3 regions of the Arthrobacter sp. NPDC057259 genome follow, and region 1 is predicted to be linked to each of the others. Evidence: predicted binding sites of a transcription regulator. Region 1 holds the regulator's gene; each other region holds the start of a gene.
What was found. Region 1 encodes HrcA, which represses chaperone genes, less so after heat shock. Its sites were predicted from a motif close to TTNGCACTCGNNNNNNNCGAGTGCNAA; they were not measured.

Region 1 (5,842 bases):
ACCGTTCGGCCTGCCACGGGACGACGGCGTCGATCCCCAGCTCTGTCGCGGTCTCGGCCGCGAGTTCATCCCGGTCACCCTTCGCCAGGGCCTGCACCAGGACCAGCCGCACCGCGGGACGCGGCTCATCGTTGACGGCACTGCACTCTAGCGTCAGCTCCTGGGGCCCGGCGGCGGTGACCGTGCCGGTGATCCGGCGGCCGGCGCCGTCGGCGATGTCCACCTGCTCCCCCGCCGTGAGGCGTTTGACCGTGACGGCATGCCGCGCCTCGGCGCCGTCCAGCACGAAGATGGAACCCGGGGCCTGGTGGTCCAGGGTTCCGGCGGGGGTGAAGAAGACCGGGTTGCTCACCGCTACAGGTTACCGAGGCGGTCCCGCAGCTTGGCGAAGACCCCGCCGCTGGCGGCCAGCTTGCCCTCGGTGAACTGCTCGCCGCGGAGCTTGGCCAGCTGGCGCATGAGATCCTCCTGGGCGGCGTCGAGCTTGGCGGGGGTCTCCACCTGCAGGTGCACCTTGAGGTCGCCGCGGCCGTAGCCGCGCAGGTGGGTGACGCCGAGGCCGCGCAGGGTGATGACCTCGCCGGACTGGGTGCCGCTCTTGACGTCGATTTCCTGCTGCCCGTCGAAGGTGTCCAGGGTCAGCTCGGTGCCAAGGGCCGCGGCCGTCATCGGAATGGTGAGGCTGGCGTGCAGGTCGTCGCCCTCGCGGACGAAGGTCGCGTCGTTGTTGACCCGGATCTCCACGTACAGGTCGCCGGAGGGGCCGCCCGCCGGGCCGGCCTCGCCCTGGCCGGAGAGCTGGATCCGGGTGCCGGTGGCGACGCCGGCGGGGACCTTGACGGTCAGCGACCGGCGGCTGCGGATCCGGCCCTGGCCGGCGCACTCGTTGCAGGGGTCCTTGATGACGGTGCCGAAGCCCTCGCAGCTGCCGCAGGGGGCGGTGGTCATGACCTGGCCCAGGATGGAGCGGACCGGGCGCTGGACCTGGCCGCTGCCGCCGCAGATGTCGCAGCGTTCGGGGTGGCTGCCCTCGCGGCAGCAGGAGCCCTCACAGGTGGGGCAGGTGACGGCGGTGTCCACCTCGAGCTTCTTGTTGACGCCGAAGACGGCGTCGCGCAGCTCGATCCGGACGCTGATCAGCGCGTCCTGGCCGCGGCGGACGCGGGAGGCCGGACCGCCGGCACCGGCGGCACCGCCGAAGAAGGTCTCGAAGATGTCCTGGAACGCGAAGCCCTGACCGGCGTAGCTGCCGCCGCCGAAGCCGTTGTCCGTGCCGTTCTCGTTGCCGGTGGTGTCGTAGACGCGGCGCTTCTGCGGGTCGGAGAGCACCTCGTAGGCGTGGGTGACCGCCTTGAAGCGCTCGGACGCGTCCTCGCCCGGGTTGACGTCCGGGTGCAGGGTCCGCGCGAGTTTGCGGTAGGCCTTCTTGATTTCCTCGCCGGTTGCTTCGCGGGAGACTCCAAGAACGTCGTAGTGGCTGCTCAAAGTGTGTATCTCTTCCTTTTTGTACTGCCGGTGCTGGGCGACAAGCCTGGTGGTGGATCCGGCCGGTCAGGGCCCGAGGATCCGTGAAAGGTAGCGGGCCACCGCGCGGACGGCGGCCATGGTGGTGGGGTAATCCATCCGGGTGGGGCCGAGGATGCCCACCTTGGCGGTGGCGTCGGGGCCGTACCCGGTGGCCACTACGGAAGCCTCGGAAAGCCCGTCGTAGGGGTTCTCCCGGCCGATGCTGACGGTCACGCCGCGGGGGTCCTCCGCCATGTCCGAGAGCAGCCGGAGCATGACCACCTGCTCCTCAAGGGCCTCGAGGACGGGACCGATGCTCAGCGGGAAGTCAACGTTGGAGCGGGCCAGGTTGGCCGTGCCGGCCATCACCATCCGCTCCTCGCGGCTGCTGGCGGCCAGCGCCTCCAGTCCGCGGGCCAGCGCCTGGGCGGCGCCGCGGCGGGCGGGGGCGGTGCTGTCGACGACGTCGGGCAGGGTCTGCGGGAGCAGGCTCAACGGGGTGCCGCCGAGCCGGCCGAGGAAGATGCCCCGCAGTTCGGCGAGGGTCTCGTCGCCAAGGTCCTGGCCGACGTCGATGACGCGCTGTTCGACCTTACCGGTGTCCGCGATGAGCACGGTCAGCACCTTTCGCGGTGCCAGCAGCACGAACTCGATGTGCCGCACCCGGGCCCGGCTGAGCAGCGGGTACTGCACGACGGCCACCTGGTTGGTCAGTTGCGCCAACAGGCGCACGGTCCGGTCCAGGACGTCGTCGAGGTCTTCGGAGCCCTCCAGCAGGGCCTGGATGGCCCGCCGCTCCGCCGGGGACAGCGGCTTGACCGCGGAGATGCGGTCCACGAAGAGCCGGTAGCCCTTGTCCGTGGGGATCCGGCCGGCGCTGGTGTGCGGGGCGGTGATCAGCCCCTCGTCCTCCAGCGCGGCCATGTCGTTGCGGATCGTTGCGCTGGAGACGCCCAAGTGGTGGCGTTCCACCAGCGCCTTGGAGCCCACGGGTTCACGGGAATGGACGTAGTCCTCCACGATGGCGCGCAGCACTTCGAGTTTGCGTGGTTCGCTCACGCCGCACCTCCAATCGAGCCTCAACCGTCAACCGGCGCCCGCCGCCCGGAAGAACCCGGGGGTTAGCACTCGGCATGCCTCAGTGCTAACCAGTCTAATATGTCCGGCCGCGTTGTTAGCATTGGATTCGCTCCGGGCGTGACCGTGGCAAGCCGGGCGACTGCCCGGCGCGGCCGGCCACCACCCCGGCCCGACGCAGTCCCCCGTTGCAGTTCCGCCCCGATGCAAAGCAGTGTGTAACCGATGTCCTATCAGAACTGGGGCCCGCAGGACCTCACCGCCCCCGCCCCTTCCCAGCTGCCCGAGGTCCCGGTGCAGCGCGGCATGGTCCTCGAGGACGTGCAGTCCGGCTGGGTTGGTGCCGTCACCCGGGTGGAGAAGTCCGGCGGCATGCACGTGGTGGCCCTTGAGGACCGGCGCGGGAAGTCCCGGACTTTCCGACTCGGCTACGGCTTCCTCCTGGAGGGCCGGCCCATCCGGCTGATGCCGCCGGCACCCCGGGCGGCCGCAGGAGCGGCAGCCGGGACGCGCACGGCGTCCGGCTCGGTGCGCGTGGAGGGCCAGCGGGCGCAGGTGGCCAAGGCCAGCCGGATCTGGGTTGAGGGCAAGCACGACGCCGAACTGGTCGAGAAGGTCTGGGGCGACGATCTCCGGGTCGAGGGCATCGTCGTCGAGCCCCTGCACGGCATCGACGATCTCGCGGGCGCGGTCAGGGACTTCCGCCCGGGTCCCGGCCGCCGCCTCGGCGTCCTGGTGGACCACCTGGTGGCAGACTCCAAGGAGTCCCGGATCGCCGAGGCCGTCATGGCTTCCCCCGGAGCCCGCGGCAACGTCCTGATCGTCGGCCACCCCTACATCGACGTCTGGCAGGCTATCCGGCCGTCCGTGCTGGGCATCGAACGCTGGCCCGTGATCCCCCGCGGCGTGGACTGGAAGACCGGCATCCTGACCGCCTTCGGCTGGCCGCACAGCACCAAGGAGGACATCGGGTTGGGCTGGCAGAAACTCCTCGGCGCCGTCCGCAGCTACGCCGACCTGGAACCTTCGCTTCTGGGCCGGGTGGAGGAGGTCATCGACTTCCTCACCGCCCCGGAACAGTAGGGCCCGTCCGGCAAGGTGGCGGGCGTCGGCGCCCAAGCAAGTATTCTTGATACGGTGGCCGCCGCGTTGTGACGGTGGCCGCGCCCGCACAGGTACCAACGCTCCACCGCAATCCAAAGGACGAAACGTGGCAGAAGACGCACGCGAACACACGGACCCCCAGGCCGGTCACGGCCAGTCGCAGTACCATGGCGTTCCCGCAAATGCGCTTCCCCTGACCGCCAGCGAGGACCGTCAGTGGGCCACCCTGTCGCACTTCGGCGGCATCCTCGGCTGCATCCCGTCGCTGCTGATCTACCTGATCTTCAAGGATCGCGGACCTTTCACCGCCCAGGAGTCCAAGGAAGCGCTGAACTTCACCCTGCCGCCGACGATCGCGGCCGTGGTGGCCAACTTGCTGGTGTTCGTCCCCGTGGTGGGCAACCTGTTCGCGGTCCTGGCCACGGTCATCTGGATCGCGCTGGCCTGCTTCTCCGTGGCGGCCGGCATCCACGTCAACCGCGGCCAGCCGCACCGCTACGAGTTCAACCTGCGCTGGATCAAGTAGCGCCGGTTCCCACAACGTCAACGGGCACCCCGGGATTTCTCCCGGGGTGCCCGTTTTTGTCTGGTGTGCGCGGCTCGCTGGTCCGGCGGTGTCAGTCCGGCAGCAGCCGTCGGACGACGGCGTCGGCCAGGAGGCGGCCCTTCAGCGTGAGGACCAGCCGGCCGCGGAAGGCCTGTGCCGGTTCCACGAGTCCGTCGGCGATCAGTCCCGCGACGGCGTGCCGGCCGGTTTCCTCCAGCCCGCCCAGGCCGGGGATGTCCAGGCCCGAGACCAGCCGCGCCTCGAGCATGATGCGCTCGATATTGCGGGTCTCCGAGTCCAGGGTTTCCCGGCCCGCCGCCGGGGAGGCGCCGGAGTCCAGCCGGGCGGCGTAGGCGACGGGGTGCTTGACGTTCCACCAGCGGACGCCGCCGACGTGCGAGTGGGCCCCCGGACCGATCCCCCACCAGTCGTCGCCGCGCCAGTAGGCGAGGTTGTGGCGGCAAGCCTGCTCCGGTGTCGCCGCCCAGTTGCTGACCTCGTACCAGCCCAGCCCGGCGGCGGAAATGAGCTCGTCGGCCAGTTCGTACTTGGCCGCGTGGTCGTCGTCGTCGATTCCCGGGACCTCGCCGCGGCGGATCTGGGCGGCGAGCTTGGTGCCCTCCTCGACGATCAGGGCGTAGGCGCTGATGTGGTCCGGGCGGTAGGACAGGGCCGTCTCCAGTGAATGGCGCCAGTCCTCCAGCGACTCACCGGGTGTGCCGTAGATCAGGTCGAGGCTGACGGCCAGGCCGGCCTCGCGGGCCCACTCCACCACCAGGGGCACCCGGCTGGGCGTGTGGGTCCGGTCCAGGACCTTGAGCACGTGCGGCACGGCGGACTGCATCCCGAAGGACACCCTGGTGAAGCCGGCGTCGGCCAGAAGCTGAAGGGACTCGCGGGTCACCGAGTCCGGGTTCGCCTCGGTGGTCACCTCGGCGCCGGGGGCAAGGCCCCAGGTGTCAACGGCGGCGCGCAGGATGCGGGCCAGGTCTTCCCCAGGGAGGAGGGTGGGGGTGCCGCCGCCGAAGAAGACGGTGCTGAGCGGACGCTCCGGCAACCCGGAATCGGCCAGGGCGCGGGCCGCGAATCCGACCTCCGCGACGGCGGTGTCGGCGTAGGCATCCTGGGACGCCCCGCCGCCGAGTTCCGTGGCGGTGTAGGTGTTGAAGTCGCAGTAGCCGCAGCGCACCGCGCAGAACGGGATGTGAACGTAGAGCCCGAAGGCCCGGCCCCCGGCGCCCTCCAGCGCCTGGGCGGGCAGCAGCCCGTCCGACGGCGCGGGGTCGCCGAGGGGTAGTGCGCTTGGCATGGTTACTTCTTGGCCTTGTCCTTGGATTCTTCCGTGGTCAGGGCGGCGATGAACGCCTCCTGCGGTACCTCGACGCGGCCCACCATCTTCATGCGCTTCTTGCCTTCCTTCTGCTTCTCGAGCAGTTTGCGCTTTCGGGTGATGTCACCGCCGTAGCACTTCGCGAGCACGTCCTTGCGGATGGCACGGATGCTCTCGCGGGCGATGATGCGGGACCCGATGGCGGCCTGGATGGGCACCTCGAACTGCTGCCGCGGGATCAGTTCGCGCAACTTGCCGGTCATCATCACACCGTAGGC
Region 2 (5,842 bases), on a different contig from region 1:
GTACAGAAGTCATGCGGCTAAGCCTAGCCAACCAGGCCGCGCCAGGGGCGCGGGACCGCCGTCCCCGGACAGACGGGACAGAGGGGCGGCGCCGGGGTCCAGGGGAGCCTTAGGGCAGCGGGGGCAGTTCCCAGTCGACGGGTTCCGCGCCCTGGGCGGCCAGCAGCTCGTTGGCCCGGCTGAACGGACGGGATCCGAAGAAGCCCCGGGCGGCCGAGAGCGGGCTGGGGTGCGGGCTGCTGACGACGGCGGTCCCGCCGAGCAGCGGCCGGACGGACTCCGCGTCCTTGCCCCACAGGATGGTGACCAGCGGGACCGGCCCGCCCTGGGCGTCCGTGCGGTCCGCCACGGCGCGGATGGCGGCGGCCGTGACCTCTTCCCAGCCCTTGTTCCGGTGCGATCCCGCGGCGCCGGCGCGCACGCTGAGCGCCCGGTTCAGCAGGAGCACTCCCTGCCCCGTCCAGCGGCTCAGGTCGCCGTGAATCCGCGGCGGCAGGCCCAGGTCGGAGTGGAGCTCCTTGTAGATGTTGGCCAGGCTGCGGGGGAGGGGACGGGTGTGGCCCTCGACGGCGAAGGACAGCCCGATCGGGTGCCCGGGCGTGGGGTAGGGGTCCTGGCCCACGATCAGCACTTTGACGGCGGCGAGCGGCTGCTGGAAAGCCCGGAGCAGCCGGTCCGGAGCCGGCAGGACCTGGCGGCCGGCCGCAACCTCGTCGGCGACGAACTTCAGGGCCCGGCGCAGCTGCGGCTCCACGGGTTCCAGGGCGGCCACCCAGTCCGGGGCCACCAGCTCGCCCAGCGGCCGCTGGACCAGCGCGGCGAAACCGCCGTCGCCGTCGTCGGAGCCCTGGGGCACCCCGACGGTCGGGCCGGATACGGCATCCAGGGGAAACAGCGCTTCGGTCTGCGGGAATTCGCTCACCCCTTCATTCTGGCAGGCGCGAGCGGTGGCGTTTCGGGCCGGCGATCCGGGCAGACCTCCGGCGCGGCACGGCGCCGACCGAATGACAGGGCTGTTATTCGCCCGTAGCATTGGGGAGGAATCCACAACAGCGAGCAGGGAGTGAGCCGTGGCCGAAGCAGTGCCGGAGAACGCGACGGCGGACGAGGTTCCGGTCGACGCAGGCCACAGGGAAGCCGGACCGGACGAGTCCGGGCTGAGCAGCCGCGACAAGGAAATGCTGGCCCTCGAACGGCAGTGGTGGAAGTACGCCGGGGCCAAGGAACAGGCCGTCCGGGAGCTCTTCGACCTGTCCGCCACGCACTACTACCAGATCCTCAACGCCCTCATCGACACCGAGGCCGCGCTGGCCCATGACCCGATGCTGGTGAAGCGATTGCGTAGACTACGTACGTCACGACAACGGGCCCGCACGGCCCGGCGCCTGGGTTCGGACGCCTGAACCCGCCGGGTACGCCCCGGGCAGAACGCGGCGCCGGAGTCCCGGAATCTGCACCGGTTCCGGCCGCGGACCACTAGAAATCAGCAAGGACAGCGCTTCACCATGACCAGATACCCACGGGATGAATTCGACCGGGTCCCGGAGACCTCCACGCGCCAAGGGGTTCACCGCACCGTCGCGGCCGCCAGGTCCCGCGGACTGGCGCCCATCCTGTCGGTAGGAGCGTTCGCCCTGGCCGTCGGCCTGGTTGCCTTCCTGCTGCTGCCCCGGCTGGGCTTCGGTCCCGCCGGCGGAACGGCGATGGCCGCGGATAAGAGCAGCGCCACGGCCGCCGCGTCCGCCACCGCGCAGCCCACCGCAACCCCGACCGCGCAGCCGACAACGTCGCCCACCAGCGACCCGGGCAGCACGGTGGCTGCCGCCTCCTCCGGCACCACCCCGGCCCCGACGGCAACCGCGGCCGCCGTCGACAAGACGCAGCCGGTGGCGGTCTACAACGGCACGACGACGGCGGGCCTCGCCGGCCGCGTCGGCAGCACGGTCACCTCCGACGGGTGGGTCTTGGGCCCGCTCGGCAACTGGACCGGCCCGCGGCAGCAGACCTCCGTGGTCTACTACAACGGCGCCGCGCAGAAGGCCAATGCCCAGGAACTCGCCGCCCTGCTGGGAATCGCCACCCTGGTCGATTCGGCCGATTTCAAGATGCCCCTGGTCGTCGTCCTGGGCCCCGGCTACCGCTGACCCGGTTGCTGGCCGGGCCGGTTACGCCTGCATAACGTTCCGGCCGACCCCGTGACGCGCGGACCGGCGCGCCCGGGACCGGCGGGTACAGTGGCCGGAGTTCATGACCGCTCCGCGGCGCACAGCGAGGTGCGCCGCGGCCAAGCTAGCTGAAAGTGTGGAAACGATGGCTCTGGGCACCGTCAAGTGGTTCAACGCGGAGAAGGGCTACGGCTTCATCACCGTGGACGGCTCGGGCATCGACGTCTTCGTCCACTGGTCAGCCATCGCAGGCGAGGGCTACCGTGCGCTGGCCGAGGGCCAGCGGGTGGAACTTGAGGTCGGCGAAGGCGAAAAGGGCCCCCAGGCCGAGAGCGTCAGGCCCGCCTAGTGGCCCGTCCTGACTCAACGCCAACCGTCGCGGCTCAGACCACCGTTGGCCGACCCACTGCCAGCCGACCCACTGCCGGCCGTCGCACGGCCGGCGGCGCCGCCGTCGTCCTGTCCGCCCTTCTTGCCTCCGCCCTGGCCCTCACCGGGTGCTCCGGCGCCACCGGCAACGCCCGGACGGACGCCGCCGAAGCCAGCGGGGACGGAACCCTGCGGATCGGTGTGCTGCTGGACAACACCGGGGACCAGAGCTTCCTCAACGCCCCGCAACTGGCCGCGGTGAAACTCGCCGTCAAGGAGATCAACGCCGCCGGCGGCCACAAGGGCAAGCCCGTGGAACTGCTCCCCGAAACCATCAGTGCGGACACCGCCGCCCAGGCCAAGGCCCTCGTGGCGGCCAGGGCCGACGTCGTCATCGGCCCCACGGATTCCAGCCGCGCCGCCGCCGCGATCGACGTGCTCTCCAAAGCCAAAATCGCCATGATCTCCCCGGCGAACGCCGCACCGGGACTCAGCAGCTACCGGAGCGGAGGCTACTACTTCCGAACCGCCGCCGCCGACGTCGCCCAGGCCTCCATCCTGGTCAAGCTCGCTAAGGACGGCGGCGCCAAGACGCTCGCCGTCCTGCACGAGGCCGGAAGCTACGGCAAGGAGGTCTCCGTGGCGGTCTCCGCCGCGGCGAAGTCCGCTGGCCTCGGCACGCCCATCGACGCCGAATTCCCGGCCGGCCAGGCACAGCAGGCGGCGACCGCGGCCAAGGCCGCCGCGCCCGACGCCGTAGTCCTCATCGCCCGGCAGGGTGCGCAGGGCGCCATCGCCGAACTCAACAACGCCGGACTCGCGGGGAAAAAGCTGGTGCTCTCCGACGGCGCGGTGGGCCAGTACGGCCAGAGCCTGGGCTCCCACGCCCTGGACGGTGCCCGCGGAGTGCTCCCCGGCACGTTCCCCAGCGCGCAGTTCCAGGCGGGCCTGGTCGGCATCGATCCCGGGCTCAAGGACATGACCTTCGCCGCGGAGGCCTACGACGCCGTCAACCTCGCCGCCATCGCCGCCGCCGCGGCGCAGGACGACGCCGGTACCTCCATCGCCTCCCGGCTCATCGCCGTCTCCGGCGGGAACGCCGCGGGCGCGCAGGGCTCCGCCGGCGGAGAGGCCGCCGACTGCCACACGTACAAGGAGTGCCTCGACGCCCTCCACGCAGGCAAGCGCCCCAACTACGAGGGCCAGTCCGGGCCCGTGAACTTCGACAGCAACGGGGACGTGACCGCCGCGGCCTACATGGTTTACACCTACGGGCCGGACAACACGGCGAAGATGACCGGCAGCGAAACGGCCCGCAGCGGCGGGTCCTGATCGCCCTCGGCGAAGCGTCCCGCGGGGACAGGCCCCGGAGCGCGAAGCCTTCTTGCACTCTCCCCGGGGGAGTGCTAATTATGGAGTTAGCACTCCCGCTCATCGACTGCTAACGCCGGGCCCCGGTCCGGGTACAGCATCGGTGCCGCGGGAGCAAAGGAAACACCTGGCTGGGTGAGATCCCGGTTCGGCGGCATACAGAGGCTGCCGGGCAGGTATCGTCCGTCGCGGGCACCGACGCCAAGGTTCATTCTTTAACGACTGTCCCGAAAGGACTACTGCCGTTATGGCCAAGATCATTGCATTTGATGAAGAGGCACGCCGCGGTCTTGAGCGGGGTCTGAACATCCTCGCCGACGCCGTCAAGGTCACCCTCGGCCCGCGTGGACGCAACGTCGTCCTCGAGAAGAAGTGGGGCGCCCCCACGATCACCAACGATGGTGTTTCCATCGCCAAGGAGATCGAGCTGGACGACCCGTACGAGAAGATCGGCGCCGAGCTGGTCAAGGAAGTTGCCAAGAAGACGGACGACGTCGCCGGCGACGGTACCACCACCGCCACCGTGCTGGCCCAGGCCCTGGTCAAGGAAGGCCTGCGCAACGTCGCGGCCGGCGCTGACCCGCTGTCCCTCAAGCGCGGCATCGAGAAGGCTGTCGACGCCGTCACGGCCGAGCTCCTGGCCTCCGCCAAGGAAATCGAGACCAAGGAAGAGATCGCCGCCACCGCGTCCATCTCCGCCGGCGACAACGAGATCGGTGCCCTCATTGCCGAGGCCCTGGACAAGGTCGGCAAGGAAGGCGTCATCACGGTCGAGGAGTCCAACACCTTCGGCCTCGAGCTGGAGCTCACCGAAGGCATGCGCTTCGACAAGGGCTACATCTCCGCCTACTTCGTCACCGACGCCGAGCGCCAGGAAACGGTCCTCGAGGACCCGTACATCCTGATCGTCAACTCGAAGATCTCCAACGTCAAGGAACTGGTTGCTGTCCTCGAGAAGGTCATGCAGTCCAACAAGCCGCTGCTGATCATCGCCGAAGACATCGAGGGCGAGGCCCTGGCCACCCTGATCGTCAACAAGATCCGCGGCACCTTCAAGTCCGTCGCCGTCAAGGCTCCGGGCTTCGGCGACCGCCGCAAGGCCCAGCTGGCCGACATCGCCATCCTCACCGGTGGCCAGGTCATCTCCGAGGAAGTCGGCCTCAAGCTTGAGACCGCCGGCCTGGAGCTGCTCGGCAAGGCCCGCAAGGTTGTTGTCACCAAGGACGAGACCACCATCGTCGAAGGTGCCGGCGACGCCGACCAGATCGCCGGCCGCGTGTCCCAGATCCGCGCCGAGATCGAGAACTCCGACTCCGACTACGACCGCGAGAAGCTGCAGGAGCGCCTGGCCAAGCTGGCCGGCGGCGTTGCAGTTATCAAGGCCGGTGCCGCAACCGAGGTCGAGCTCAAGGAACGCAAGCACCGCATCGAGGACGCCGTCCGCAACGCGAAGGCTGCCGTTGAAGAGGGCATCGTCGCCGGCGGTGGCGTGGCCCTGATCCAGGCCGGCGCCAAGGCGTTCGCCAACCTGCAGCTCTCGGGCGACGAGGCTACCGGTGCGAACATCGTCCGCGTTGCCATCGACGCTCCGCTGAAGCAGATCGCCTTCAACGCCGGCCTCGAGCCGGGCGTGGTGGTGGACAAGGTCCGCGGCCTCGCCGCCGGCCACGGCCTGAATGCCGCCACCGGCGAATACGTCGACCTGCTGGCTGCCGGCATCAACGACCCGGTGAAGGTCACCCGCTCTGCCCTGCAGAACGCGGCCTCCATCGCCGGCCTGTTCCTCACCACCGAGGCCGTCGTGGCCGACAAGCCGGAGAAGAACGCTCCGGCCATGGGCGGCGGCGACGACATGGGCGGCATGGGCGGTATGGGCGGCTTCTAGCCACCCGGCCACCCGGCCCACCCCCGGCCGGCAGTCCGCTGCCGGCCCCGAT
Region 3 (5,842 bases), on a different contig from region 1:
GAGCCACCGGCCCAGCAGGCCCTCGGGGACCTCCTCGGCTGTCAGCGCGAAGCTGCGGTGGTCCGCCCAGCGGCCGTTGATGTGCAGGTACCGGGGCCGATACCCCTCATCCCTGAAGCCGAGTTTCTCAACCACCCGCAGGCTGGGACCGTTCTCCGGCCGGATGTTGATTTCCATCCGGTGCAGCCCGAGGGTGCGGAAGCAGTGGTCCGTGGCCATGGCCACCGCGGTGGGCGCGATGCCCTGCCCGGCCCGGTCCTGGTCCACCCAGTACCCCAGCGTGGCCATCATGGCCGACCCCCACACAATCGAGGAGACGGTCAGTTGCCCCACAATGACGGGTTCCCGATGTCCCGGCGTCCAGGCAGCAATCACGAACGGCAGGGCCGTCGCCTGTGCCGCTTGGGCTTTCAGCGAACTCACCATCTGCCGGTAGTTGGGCAGGCCGCCCCCGGGAGCCGGGTTGGACGCCTCCCAGGGGGCCAGCCACTGCTCGTTCCGGGCGCGGAGGGCGCTCCACTCGCGGCGGTCACGGTACCGGATCGGCCGCAGGACCAGGTCGCCGCTCTCCAGCGTGACCGGCCAGGTGAAGCTGCCCCCCACGGGACTAGTGCGTCAGCCCGGCGGTGAAGCCCGGCAGCCACTCCCGCAGGCCCGGGCCCAGGTCTTCGCTGTCGCAGGCCAGCTGGACGCAGGCCTTCAGGTAGCTCAGCTTGTCGCCGGTGTCGTAGCGGCGGCCGCGGAAGACGACGCCGTACACGCCGTAGCCTTCACCCTCGCCGGCGGCGAGTTCCTGCAGTGCGTCGGTGAGCTGGATCTCGCCGCCGCGGCCGGGCTCGGTGCGCTCCAGCACGTCGAAGACGGCCGGGTGCAGGACGTAACGGCCGATGATCGCCAGGTTGGAGGGCGCGTCTTCGACGTCGGGCTTCTCCACGAGGTGGTTGATGCGCACGTAGTCTTCGCCGTCGACGGCCTCGACGTCGGCGCAGCCGTAGGCGCTGATCTGGGACGGATCGACCTCGATCAGGGCCACGACCGAACCGCCGGTCTTGGCCTGCACCTCGATCATGGTGCTCAGCAGTTCGTCGCGGGCGTCGATCAGGTCATCACCGAGCAGGACGGCGAACGGCTCGTAGCCGACGTGCTGCTTCGCACGCAGCACAGCGTGGCCGAGGCCCATCGGGTCACCCTGGCGGACGTAGTGGATGTCGCCGAGGTTGCTGGCGGCCTGGATGGACTCAAGCTTGGCGGTGTCACCCTTTGCTTCGAGGGTCGCCTCCAGGGTGGGGACCCGGTCGAAGTGGTCTTCAAGGGCCCGCTTGCTGCGCCCGGTGATCATCAGGACGTCGTTGAGGCCCACCTTGACGGCTTCCTCGACCACGTACTGGATGGCCGGCTTGTCGACGACGGGCAGCATCTCCTTCGGCATCGCCTTGGTGGCGGGAAGGAAGCGGGTGCCGAGGCCCGCAGCGGGGATGACGGCCTTGCGGACGGGGGCGTTAGGTGTCTTCACCCGACTAATCTAACCGAGGGGGCAAACATCAGGTAATTGCCCTCACGGTGCGGCCGCGGCGCGTTTGCCCGGCCGGCGAGGCGAAGGAGCCACTGCATGGAAGCGCACGACAGGGACACCAAGGAAGCGATCCGCACCCGGCACCGGCAGCGTCGGGCGGCGATGACACCGGCGTCGCGATCGGCGGCCGGAGCGGCCCTGGCCGTGCATGGCACTGCATGGGCGGCTTCGCTGACCGACGGCGGAACGGGCACCTTCGCGGCCTACCTGGGGGTCGGCTCGGAGCCGCCGACCCTCCCCCTGCTGGCGGCCCTGCACGACGCCGGGCACACGGTCCTGCTTCCAGTCTGCGAACCGGACCTGGAACTGAGCTGGGTGGTCTGGACGCCGCAGAGCGAGTTCGCGCGGAGCCGGTACGCGCCGCTTCAGGAGCCAATCGGGGAACGGCTCGGCACCGATGCCGTGGCGGGGGCAGCCGGAGTCTTCGTTCCCGCCACCGCGGTGGACCTCGACGGAAACCGGATCGGCCAGGGCGGCGGCTACTACGATAAGTTCCTCGCCGCCCTCCCGGCCCTCCCCGGGAACGACGGCAGCCACCCGGTGCCGACTGCCGGCGTCGTCTACGCCGATGAAGTGCTGCCCGCGGGCACCATCCCCGTCGAAGTCTTCGACCGGAAGGTCGGGGCCGCACTCACGCCCGACGGCCTTGTTCCCACAGGCGCCAGCCGCTGACGCCGCATATTCTTCCACCTGTTCGCGCGGTGATAGAATTAGCACTCAGGCCCTGTGACTGCTAATCCCCTGGCTCCCCGAGCCAGCCGCCCCCTCAAGGAGCGGACGGGAGGGACGCAGTACGGGACCTGCTCGTTTGTCCTAGAGGAGGAACCCAGTGCCCACGTACGCCTACGCTTGCAAGGACTGCAACCACGCCTTCGAGACCGTGCAGTCGTTCTCCGATGAATCGCTTACGACCTGCCCGGAGTGCCAGGGAACGTTGCGCAAGAAGTTCAACAGCGTCGGAGTCGTCTTCAAGGGCTCCGGCTTTTACCGGACCGATTCCCGCGATTCCAAGGGCAGCTCCGTGGCGCCCGCCGTACCGGCTGCCACCCCGGCCGCGGCTCCGACCGCCGCCGCCAACTAAGGCACCTGCAGCTTGTCCACATAGCCCGGACCGGGGCTAAGCCCGCCGCGTTCAGGCTCCTACCGTGAAGCCATGGCACCAGCAAGGCTTCACTTCTTTCGTCCCGGGTCTGCCCGCGGCCCATCCGTTGCGGGCCGGCCCTCGGGAGGACGCTTACTTACTTCGCGCCGGTCCGCCCCACGTCGCCTCCGTCGCTGGGTGGGGCGCAACCGCAGGCTGATCGCCGCCCTTCTGTTGTGCCTGGCCGCCGGGCTCGCAGTCCAGCAGCTTACTCCCGCTCCCCCGCCGACGGTCACGGCCTGGGCCGCGGCCGGGGACCTTCCGGCGGGGCGGCTCCTCGCCGCGGGGGATCTCACAGCCGTCCAAGTTCCGCCGGGGGTTTTACCTGACGCGGCCATTGACCCGTCGACGGCCGAGGGGCAGCAACTGGGCGTCGCGTTGAGCCGGGGGCAGTTGCTGAGCTCATCGTTCTTTGTCGGACCCGGCCTTTTGACCGGGAGCCCACCCGGTTCCTCCGCCGTACCGTTGCGCATGGCTGATCCCGCCTCGATCCAGCTGGTCTCCCCCGGTCAGCTGGTCAACATCGTGCTGACCGGCGGCAACGGGTTTGAGCAGGCGGCAACGTCGGAGATTCTGGCCGCGCGCGTCCCGGTGCTCTGGACCTCCGCCCGTGGCGGCAGGTCCGGGCAATGGCTCGACGCCGGCGATACGGACGGGCTGATGGTGGTTGCGGCCGACCCCGAGCAGTCCAGGAAGCTTGCCGGCGCGTCGACGCAGGGAAAGTTGTTTTTCGTCCTCGTTGGTCCCGGTGGGCCGTAGTCACGCTGCGGGCGTGCTGTTGCTCACCGTCCCGCGCCGGAGCTGCCCCGGCCCTGGTGTCAGCCCCAGTGCGGCGGCTTCTGTTCCTGCAGCCAGGCGTCGTGGTCATACCCGCCGGGCTCGTCGCCCCAGCGTCGGGGATCATCCTCCGCGGCCTTGGTGGGAAGGATCCCTGCCGGGGACGCGCTGTGTGCAGCGGCGCCTTCGGCCCGGGACGGCTCAGTCCGGTCCTCGTCCTGATCCGGGGAACCGGCACTCCGGCCCTCCCCGGCCCGGGCTGCCCTGTCGGTATCGATGGTGGCCGCCGTGGCGGGTTCCCCGTGGGCCTCGCCGGGATGGTTCCGGTTGTCGTTTGCGGCGCTCTGGTGACTGGTCACATCCGCCTCCTTAGTACTGCTCGTAAATTCCTGCTGGTGCGCCGCGGCGGCCCAGGCGGTGGGTGCCTGGCCGGTGGCCGCATACGCGTCCCGGGCGCTCTCGAGCCCGAAACTTTCCATGTCGTCCGAGAAGCCCGGAGCGGTCCCGATCCGGGAGGACGCCACCGGCTTCTCCAATCCAAGGTACCCGCCAATCCGGTCCGCGCACACGGAGGGATCGGTAAAGACCTCGATGGTCCACAGCGGCATGTAGCGCCAGCCCAGGCGTTCCAGCTGCTGCGGCCGGAGCCGGCTGCGTTCGCGGACGGTCATCCGCCGGTAACGCTCGGTTCCGTCGGATTCGATGGCCACCGGGCGCGGGATGTCGGCGTCGTCCTGTCCAATCGTGTGCAGTGGATCCGCAGCCGCCACCATGTCCAGGGCTCCGTCGTACTGGTGCCAGACGCGGGCGCCGCGGGCGCGGAGCCTGTCGCCGAGGTCCGTGACCAACGGGTCCGCACCGAGCGCCTGCTCGCTGGCGGCGGCGCGGGACGCGGGGCTGCCCAGGTCCGAGTTGCCGGCAATCTCCCGGTCGATGAGCTCGTAGAAGTCAACGGCCCCGTGGCTCAGCCGGGAGCTGTCCAGATCCTCGGGCCGGAAGCAGGTGAGCACGTGGAGGGAGCGCCGGGCACGGGTCATCGCGAGGGCGAACTTGGCGCGGCCGCCGTCGACGGACAGGGGGCCCAGGCTGTGCAGCGCGCGGCCGTGCGGCGTGCGGCCGTAACCGGGCGAGAAGATCACCCGGTCGCGGACCAGGCCCTGCGCCCGTTCGAGGTCGACCACGCGGAACGATTCGGTGCCCGCGGTGAAGAAGCCCGCCAGCAGCGGGTAGTTCGGCAGCTGCAGTCGGATGGCCTCGCCGATCCGGGCGGCGTGCCGCAGGCTGCCGGTGACCACGGCAAGGGACGTCCTCGGACGCAGCCTCGCGTGCTCGAAGACGAGTTCCACGACCCGGTTCACCTCCGCCAGGACGGACTCGACGCCGTCTTGGTCAGCGCTTGGGAGACCCGTTCCGTCCGGCAGGTATTCGACCGTGAGGGCGCGGTCCAGCCCGGTTGCGGACTGCCCCTCGGGCAGCCGCCGGAGTTCGCCGCCGTAGAAGTTCTTACTCAGCTGCCGAACCAGATCCTCGTCCACGGCTCGGTAGACGGTCCGGAGCCTGCGCACCGGCAGCACCGCCGCCAGGCTCTGGTAGGCGCTATCGACGCGGTGGTGGGAGCTCTCTCCCGCCGCGAGCCGCTCGACACCCACGGTAAAGGTTCGCGGGCTGGCGATCCTGTCATCGCCGAAGGCAATGACCTGGCGGGACCGCGCGACCGCGGGGAGGACTGCCTGCAGGGAGGTCGCCTCGGCGTCGAGGATCACCACCGCGTCGAAGTGCTGTTCGGCGGGCAGCAGGCTCGTCATCAGGTACGGGCTGATGGACCAGACGGGCACGAGCATGGGGATGAGTTCGGCAGACTGGGCGGTGAGCGCCGCCGGCGTGACCCGGCCGTCCTTGAGCAGGCTCCGCAGCAGTTCGGCCTGCCGCGGGTGCTCGGCCAGCGCCGCCCGCCAACGCTCCGCGAGCTTCCAGCGGAGCCGGGCCGCACCGCTGGCGATGTGGGCGTTGTCCGCGAGACGGTATTCCGCCTCCAGCTGGCGGAGGGCGTCGCCGTCGGACATGGCGAGGTAGTCGTCCCCGCTGATCATTGCCTCCAGCGCGGACTGCCACCAGGCGAGCTCGAGTTCGGCAGCGACGGAGTCCGCGGAGACCTCACGCTCGGCGAGGTCCGCCAGCAGCTCACCCAGGCCGTGCTCGCGCATGTTTTCAATCAGCAGCGTGCGTTCGGGCAGGGTCTCAAGGGTGCCGGTGTCCGCCACCAGGCGGGTCAGCCGGTCGAGCAGCTCCGGGTACGGCGTATTCTGCACGTCGCCGCCGTCGCGGGTATACCTGACGGCCTCGCCGAGGTC

Region 2: groL (chaperonin GroEL) is a predicted target of HrcA. The motif match lies at 3,953-3,979, and genes of this name have one in related genera.
Region 3: ACFUCU_RS08320 (FmdB family zinc ribbon protein) is a predicted target of HrcA. The motif match lies at 2,284-2,310, and genes of this name have one in related genera.

The regions. Positions count from the first base shown of each region.
Region 1 covers NZ_JBHUYA010000001.1:503,054-508,895, reverse strand. The annotation lists gene ACFUCU_RS02435 (16S rRNA (uracil(1498)-N(3))-methyltransferase) at 1-352, opposite strand, end outside; gene dnaJ (molecular chaperone DnaJ) at 355-1,485, opposite strand; gene hrcA (heat-inducible transcriptional repressor HrcA) at 1,552-2,565, opposite strand; gene ACFUCU_RS02420 (DUF3097 domain-containing protein) at 2,809-3,666, shown strand; gene ACFUCU_RS02415 (DUF4870 domain-containing protein) at 3,794-4,213, shown strand; gene hemW (radical SAM family heme chaperone HemW) at 4,305-5,543, opposite strand; gene lepA (translation elongation factor 4) at 5,546-5,842, opposite strand, start outside.
Region 2 covers NZ_JBHUYA010000008.1:71,587-77,428, forward strand. The annotation lists gene ACFUCU_RS13610 (siderophore-interacting protein) at 1-13, opposite strand, end outside; gene ACFUCU_RS13615 (uracil-DNA glycosylase) at 110-856, opposite strand; gene ACFUCU_RS13620 (DUF3263 domain-containing protein) at 1,158-1,403, shown strand; gene ACFUCU_RS13625 (LytR C-terminal domain-containing protein) at 1,506-2,144, shown strand; gene ACFUCU_RS13630 (cold-shock protein) at 2,311-2,514, shown strand; gene ACFUCU_RS13635 (ABC transporter substrate-binding protein) at 2,625-3,866, shown strand; gene groL (chaperonin GroEL) at 4,153-5,790, shown strand.
Region 3 covers NZ_JBHUYA010000004.1:116,483-122,324, reverse strand. The annotation lists gene ACFUCU_RS08335 (GNAT family N-acetyltransferase) at 1-603, opposite strand, end outside; gene galU (UTP--glucose-1-phosphate uridylyltransferase GalU) at 608-1,513, opposite strand; gene ACFUCU_RS08325 (5-formyltetrahydrofolate cyclo-ligase) at 1,610-2,245, shown strand; gene ACFUCU_RS08320 (FmdB family zinc ribbon protein) at 2,403-2,654, shown strand; gene ACFUCU_RS08315 (RcpC/CpaB family pilus assembly protein) at 2,727-3,473, shown strand; gene ACFUCU_RS08310 (DUF4011 domain-containing protein) at 3,533-5,842, opposite strand, start outside.